Regions from separate parts of the Streptomyces sp. G7(2002) genome, predicted to be linked through region 2. Evidence: riboswitches for the same ligand, from Rfam matches in the RefSeq annotation. Region 2 holds a riboswitch; the other holds the start of a gene.

Region 1 (3,468 bases), 6.9 Mb from region 2:
GGTGCCGTAGGACTGCACCCAGCCGTGCTGGGTGGCGAGATAGCCGGTCAGCTGCTCGGCGAAGTACTGCACCATGTCGTTGCGTTCCGGCTCACCGTGCACCAGCACATCGATACCGGCCTTCTCCTGGAAGGCGAGGACCTCGCGGATCTCCGCCGAGATCCGCTCCTTGTACCCTTCGGCGTCGAGCCGCCCGGCCCGCAGCTCGGCGCGGGCGGTGCGCAGTTCGGCGGTCTGCGGGAACGAACCGATGGTGGTGGTCGGCAGCAGCGGCAGCCCGAGGTGCGCGCGCTGGGCGGCGGCACGTTCGGCGTACGGCTGGGAACGGCGGCCGTCGGCGTCGGTGACGGCCGCGGCGCGGGAGCGCACCGCCGGGTCATGGGTGAGCGCCGAGCCTGCCCGGGAGGACAGGTCCGCGCGGTTGGCGGCGAGTTCGGCCGCGATGGTGTCGGTGCCCCGCGCCAGCCCGCGCGCCAGCGTCACGATCTCCGTGGTCTTCTGCCGGGCGAAGGCGAGCCAGCGGGCGATCTGCGGGTCGATGTCCCGCTCGGCGCCGGTGTCCAGCGGGACGTGCAGCAGTGAGCAGGAGGACGACACATCGACCCGCCCGGCCAGGCCCAGGAGCGTGCCCAGGGTGGCCAGCGACTTCTCGTAGTGGTTGATCCACACATTGCGGCCGTTGACGACGCCGGCGATCAGCCGCTTGCCGGGCAGCCCGCCGACCGCAGCGAGAACCTTGAGGTTGCCGGCCGCGGCTCCGGTGAAGTCCAGCGCCAGGCCCTCGACGGGCGCCTTGGCCAGCACCGGCAGCGCCTCGCCCAGCCGGTCGAAGTACGAGGCGACCAGCAGCTGCGGGCGGTCGGTGAGTGTGCCGAGGTCGCGGTAGGCGCGGGCCGCCGCGTTGAGCACGGCGGGGGAGCGGTCCTGCACCAGCGCCGGCTCGTCCAGCTGCACCCAGTCGGCGCCGGCCGCCCGCAGATCGGCGAGCACCTCGGCGTAGACGGGCAGCAGCCGGTCGAGCAGCGTCAGCGGATCGAAGCCGGCCGCGACGCCGGGCGCGGGCTTGGCCAGCAGGAGGTAGGTGACCGGCCCGACGAGGACCGGGCGCGCGGCGAGGCCCAGGCCGAGCGCCTCCGTCAGCTGGCCGACCTGCTGGGCGGAGTCCGCGGCGAAGACCGTGTCCGGCCCCAACTCCGGTACGAGATAGTGGTAGTTGGTGTCGAACCACTTGGTCATTTCCAGCGGCGTCACGTCCTGGGTGCCGCGGGCCATCGCGAAGTAGCCGTCCAGGGGGTCGGCGGCCACCGCGGCGCGGTGCCGGGCCGGGATCGCGCCGACCATCACGCTGGTGTCCAGGACGTGGTCGTAGTACGAGAAGTCGCCGGTCGGCACCTCGTGGACGCCGGCCCCGGCGAGCTGCTGCCAGTTGTCGCGGCGCAGCCCGGCGGCGGTGGTGCGGAGGGCGTCGGCGCCGACCCGGCCCTTCCAGTAGCCCTCGATGGCCTTCTTCAGTTCACGGTTCGGCCCCTGACGGGGGTAGCCGTGCACGGTCGCTCGTGCTGCCGCGGCTGCGGACCTGCTGGTCACGGAACTCTCCTTCGCGAGTGTGTCTCCATGGACCCCGGGAGGGTCGAGGACGCGAAGGGACGGCAAACCTGGCGGGCCCCGGCGCTCTGCCGCCGGCCGTGCCCGCCCGATGTGTCCGCCGACCCGCCCTCGAGGTCACCGAGATCACCCCGCACACCGGTGGCGCGGGGGCACTGGCAGGTCTTCGGACTCGCGGGCACGTCCGCCGAAGGCGGACATCTACTGGCCGTCGCTTCCCAGACCCGGCCGGGCCCAGTGCGTATGACGGCGGTCGTTCCCACTCACCGCTGCGGGGCAGTCCCGGATTTCCACCGGGTTCCCTCTTGCGACGCGCCTGCCTGGCGGGCAGGGCGAACCAGTTGCACCGGCCACCCTAGGCGCTGGCGCCCGGATCGGACACCGGGGCCGGGGCTCCCGCGGGTGACATGGGCCACCGCCGGGACGCCGCGCGGCCCCGCCCGCGGCGCCGTCGCTTGCCCTGGAGTGCGCTCCAGCTCCTAGCGTGGGCGCACGATCTGCAGCTGTCGCTGAGCGAAGGGAACACCGTGCGCTACACACTGTTCGGCAGGACCGGTCTGCGGGTGAGCGAGCTGAGTCTGGGCGCCATGACCATCGGCGACGACTGGGGCTGGGGCGCCCCCAAGGACACCAGCGGCCGGATCCTGGACGCCTACGCGGAGGCGGGCGGCAACTTCATCGACACCGCCAACAACTACACCGGCGGCACCTCCGAGCGAATCCTCGGTGAGCTGCTCGAAGGCCGCCGGGACCGCTTCGTCCTGGCCAGCAAGTACACCTGCGCGACCCGCAAGGGGGAGGTGAACGCGGCGGGCAACCACCGCAAGAACCTGGTCCGGTCGGTGGAGGCGAGCCTGGACCGGCTGCGCACCGACCACCTCGATGTGCTGTGGGTGCACGCACGGGACAACTTCACTCCCGTGGAGGAGGTGATGCGGGCACTCGACGACGTGGTGCGCTCGGGAAAGGTGCTCTACATCGGCGTCTCCGACTGGCCCGCCTGGGAGATCGCGCAGGCCAACACCCTTGCCGAGCTGCGCGGCTGGACCGCCTTCGCGGGCTCGCAGCTGCGCTACAACCTGCTGGAGCGGACGCCGGAGCGCGAACTGCTGCCGCAGGCCCGCGCCTTCGATCTGGCCGTGCTGGCCTGGGCGCCGCTCGCGGCCGGCAAGCTCACCGGAAAGTACCGCCGCGGCGAGACGGGCCGGCTGGACACCGTCGACGCGGGCACCGTGCGGGACCACAACGAGGAGGAGACCGTCACCGCGGTGCTGGAGATCGCCGAGCAGGGCGGCTGGAGCCCCGCGCAGGTGGCCCTGGCGTGGCTGCGCAGCCGGCCCGGCAACATCATCCCGATCATCGCTGCCACCAAGGAGAGCCAGCTCCTCGACAACCTCGGCGCCGTCGGCATCACGCTGGACGCCGACGCGCTGGCCCGGCTCGACCGGACCAGCGCGGTGCCACTGGGCTTCCCCCACGACTTCCTGCGGGAGCCGGGCATCATCGAGAACGTCTACGGCGACCGCTGGGCCGAGATCGACGACCGGCGCTCCACCTACCGCCGTACGGCGAGCGAGATCCGCTGACCGGACGCCGCGCCACGGGCGCCCGCCGCCTGCCGGGTTCGCCCGGTACGCCGAACGCCGCCACCCCTGGGGGCCGGGCGGCGGCGTTCGGTGGTCTCTTGGCTGCTGGTCATCCGCAGCCGCGGGCCCCGCGGAGGGGCGCCCGCCGGGTCAGTGCGTCAGCGCGCTGCGCTGCTTCCACTGCTCCCAGCTCTCCTGCCAGACCTCCAGGCCGTTGCCGACGTCGGTCTTGTTGGTGTTGCTGGTGTTCTTGACCTCGACGGTGGAGCCGATCGTC
Region 2 (3,468 bases):
GGAACAGTCGGGGACGGCAGGCTCGGGGAGCAGTGGATCACGGATACACCTGGTGAGCGCAGTCTGCGCTTCAGGGCGGATGGTGCTGAGTACAACCTGCTGTATGCGGTGGAGTAGGTAGCTTGAGCTCACCCAGGTAGACGCCTGTCGGCCCCGGATGGAGTTCTGGCGCGCAGAACGCAAGGCGCCCCCACCCAGTTCGGGCGGGGGCCTCACGTGTGGCTCTGGTCAGGCTCCGGCCTGGTCGTCGACGTGCTTGCAGTTCTATGGGCTGTGGCCGCGTCGTGTGTAGTGGCAGATGCGGGCCCGGCATTGCTGAGAGGCTCCAGAGCCCACTTACCAAGTGCAGTCGGCTTGTAGGTCGTGGATGCTGTCGGCGAGCTCGGCCGGCGGGGTCGGCCAGCCTGCCGTGTGCCAGTGGGCGATGCGCCAAGCAAGTCGCCGCGGCCAGACCGGGGTTGTGGGCAGCAGGTCTATCGGGACCCATACCGGCGTGCCGCCGTAGTTGTCGAGTTGTTCACGGGCGCCGATCTCGCCTTCGGCTTTTAGGAGGAAGTAGTGCTCACGGCGATTGTCCTTCCAGACGCGGGCTACCTCCTTGATCACGCTTCCGGCTAGGCCAGACTCCTCTCGCAGCTCTCTGACCGCCGCTGCGTGCAGCGTCTCTCCGGTCTCGACTCCGCCGCCGGGGATCTCGTAGAACGGTTGTCCCGTCCTCCTCCTCGAAGCCGATGAGCAACATCTGCTCGTCGCGGATGACGACGGCGCCCGCCCTGACCCGCACCGGATCAACTGCCGCCGGATCATCCCAGAGCGCAGCTGCCCTCACCGGGCCGCCCGTCGCCCAGTTCCGTAACACGGTTTCAGCAGTTCCGACGGGCCGGATTCGCGCGTGCAGCGCCTCGGCCAGGGACAGAGAACAGCACTCAACATCCGCCGCCTGGCCATGATGGGGGAAGTAGTAAGACCCATCTGCATGCGGGTCCTTCGCCAGGACAAGGCCCGCTTCGTCAATCTGCACGTTCGCCATCATGGGTTCGTCGGCCATCCGTGAAGATTAGCTGCGCCCTTCAGGGAACAACGCGCTCCCGGGCCCGTCGGGCTGCGGGTGACGACAGCGCCAGGTCCGTATCACCTTCGCCTTCGTCGACAAGCGCCCGCCGGACTTCGCTCACCGCTGAGCGGACGGGACCGTGCTCGGTGTGCGTCCTGTCTCCGGCGACAGGACGCACACCGAATCCGCAGCACCCGGGCGCGGCGCTGCGGATTCCACTCGCCCCACTCCTGCTGTGCCGACTCGGCGTCGGCGATCACCCGCTCGGTTTCCGCCCGCCCGGCCGGCGGGACACGGGCCTGGACCAGGCCGGTATTGGGGTCGTACACGTCGGCGAAGAGCCCTGAAGTTCCCGGTGCGTGCTTGCCGCCGATGAAATGTGTCAGTTCACGGACCATGAGAGCCTGCTCTCGTCAGGTGAGATCCGGGGATGGCACGGCAAGCCGAAGACAACACCCGGTGGGGCGTGTGTACGGGCGGGCCGTGGGACGCGAAGGCCGAAGAGCCGTCGCGGAGCTAGGGGTTGGCGTGCGCCACCGCTTGCTCCGCCGGATCACCTGGGTCGTGGGTACGGACCGGTGCCATGTGTGTCTGCTCCATCCTCGTGGACAACACGGAACACCCCGCGGCCGGTATCCTGACTCCCGGATCAGCGCGTACTCCCCGGCCTTCCCGACGGATTCCTCCGTCAGTGGCCTGTCCTGCTCGAAGAGCACACTTCCCGGTCACAGTGGCGGGACCGCGCCGGATTCACACCGGCTTCCCTGCACCGCGGGCCTTGCCCACGAACACATAGTTGGACGTCCTAGCAAGTCCACCCTGCCCCGCCGCAGGAAGGGGCTAGGGTCGGAACATGCGCATCGTCTCCCTGCTGCCGGCGGCCACCGACCTCGTGGCCGAGCTCGGTCTGACCGCCGATCTGGTGGGCCGCACCCACGAATGCGACTGGCCGCCGGAGGCGGTCGCCGGGGTGCCCGTCGTCACGGCTGCCGAGTTCTCCGCGGACACCCTGAGCAGCCGGGAGATCTCCGACGCGGTGGGAGGCGCCTCCCACGCGGGCTCCTCGCTCTACACCCTCGACACTCAGGCTCTCGCCGCCCTCACTCCGGACGTGGTCCTCACACAGGACCTCTGCGACGTCTGCGCGGTGTCGTACAACAACGTCTCCCAGGCCGTCCGGGTCCTGGACGCCGACACCAAGGTGCTCAGCCTGGAGCCGCGGACCCTGGGCGATGTACTGGACTGCCTGGTCACCGTGGGCGCGCTGCTGGGCGTACGCGAACGCGCCGAGCGGCGGCGGGAGCAGCTCCGCGCACGCCTGGCAACGGTGGAGCGGCTGACTGCCGGGCTCCCGCGGCCGCGTGTGGTGGCCATCGAGTGGCTCGACCCGCTCTGGCCCGCGGGGCACTGGGTACCGGAGCAGGTCACCTGCGCCGGTGGCACGCCGCTGCTCGCGGCGCCGGGCGAGCACACCAGGCCGATGGAGTGGAGTGCGGTACGCGCCGCGCGCCCCGACGTCCTCCTCGTGCTGCCCTGCGGCTTCAGCCCCGACCGGACGCTGCAAGAGCGCAGTCTGCTCACCGAACTGCCGGGCTGGAACGAACTGCCCGCCGTGCGCAACGACGCCGTCTGGGTCCTCGACGGGCCCGCCTACTTCAACCGGCCGGGCCCCAGGGTGGTCCGGGGCGCGGAGATCCTGGCGCACGTCCTGCACTCCGTCGACGTGGGCGAACCCGTGCTGCCGGGTGAGGCGATCCGGCTGTCCGAAGTGGAGGGCTGACCAGAAGCCGGCCAGCCGGGCCAGGCACCACCTGACGACCCTCGTGCGCCGCCTCATCACCGGCGAGGCCGACTATCCCCGCAGCACCTGGAGTTGCCCGCACTGCCAGAGGCCGTCGGGCGGCCCGATGGTCTCCAGGGTCTCCTTCCCTGCGAGCGGCCTGAGCTCGACCAGGGAGGGCGGCGAGCCGGTCTGGCACTGCGCCTGGCCGGACTCGCGGTGTGGCTTCTGTGTGTGTCGCGGCAGCCGGCTGCGTCCGCTCCTGCCCGTGCTCTGCGCTATTTCCGGGTGACCGAGTGGATCCAGGCGAGTTGCTGGGAGATCTCCCCTGCCTCGGCGATCTTCTCCCGGTCGGAGCCGTCAAAGACACCGAGGAGGGTTTCGGTGCCGCGTGGGCCGATGCTCATCACCGGGCCTCCGGAGTCGCCGCCGGCAGGAATCCCGGACACTTTTTCCATGCAGAAGTCCGAGCCGCCCGGTGCGGTGTAGCCGGCGCATCGGGGGTCGTCCGGCCGTACGACCCGGAGTTCCGACTGCTTGAGCACCGGTGACTGGCAGGTGTTTTCGTCCCCGTCGCAGGTGGCGCCCCACCCGTACTGCCGCACGGCCTGGCCGGGGACGGCACGGGCCGTGG

What was found. Region 2 has a riboswitch for cobalamin ahead of NUT86_RS02275 (aldehyde dehydrogenase family protein). Riboswitches for the same ligand answer to the same signal wherever they lie in the genome.
Region 1: linked by a shared signal. The riboswitch ahead of metE (5-methyltetrahydropteroyltriglutamate--homocysteine S-methyltransferase) and the one ahead of NUT86_RS02275 (aldehyde dehydrogenase family protein) in region 2 are both predicted to bind cobalamin.

What each region holds. Positions count from the first base shown of each region.
Region 1 is NZ_CP102609.1:7,446,148-7,449,615, forward strand. Features, by position in the region: gene metE (5-methyltetrahydropteroyltriglutamate--homocysteine S-methyltransferase) at 1-1,587, opposite strand, end outside; cobalamin riboswitch at 1,760-1,947, opposite strand; gene NUT86_RS31750 (aldo/keto reductase) at 2,133-3,191, shown strand; gene NUT86_RS31755 (L,D-transpeptidase family protein) at 3,342-3,468, opposite strand, start outside.
Region 2 is NZ_CP102609.1:508,449-511,916, forward strand. Features, by position in the region: gene NUT86_RS02265 (hypothetical protein) at 1-117, shown strand, start outside; partial or broken gene NUT86_RS02270 (NUDIX domain-containing protein) at 337-1,048, opposite strand; partial or broken gene NUT86_RS02275 (aldehyde dehydrogenase family protein) at 1,243-1,452, opposite strand; cobalamin riboswitch at 1,665-1,843, opposite strand; gene NUT86_RS02280 (cobalamin-binding protein) at 1,908-2,834, shown strand; gene NUT86_RS02285 (S1 family peptidase) at 3,113-3,468, opposite strand, start outside.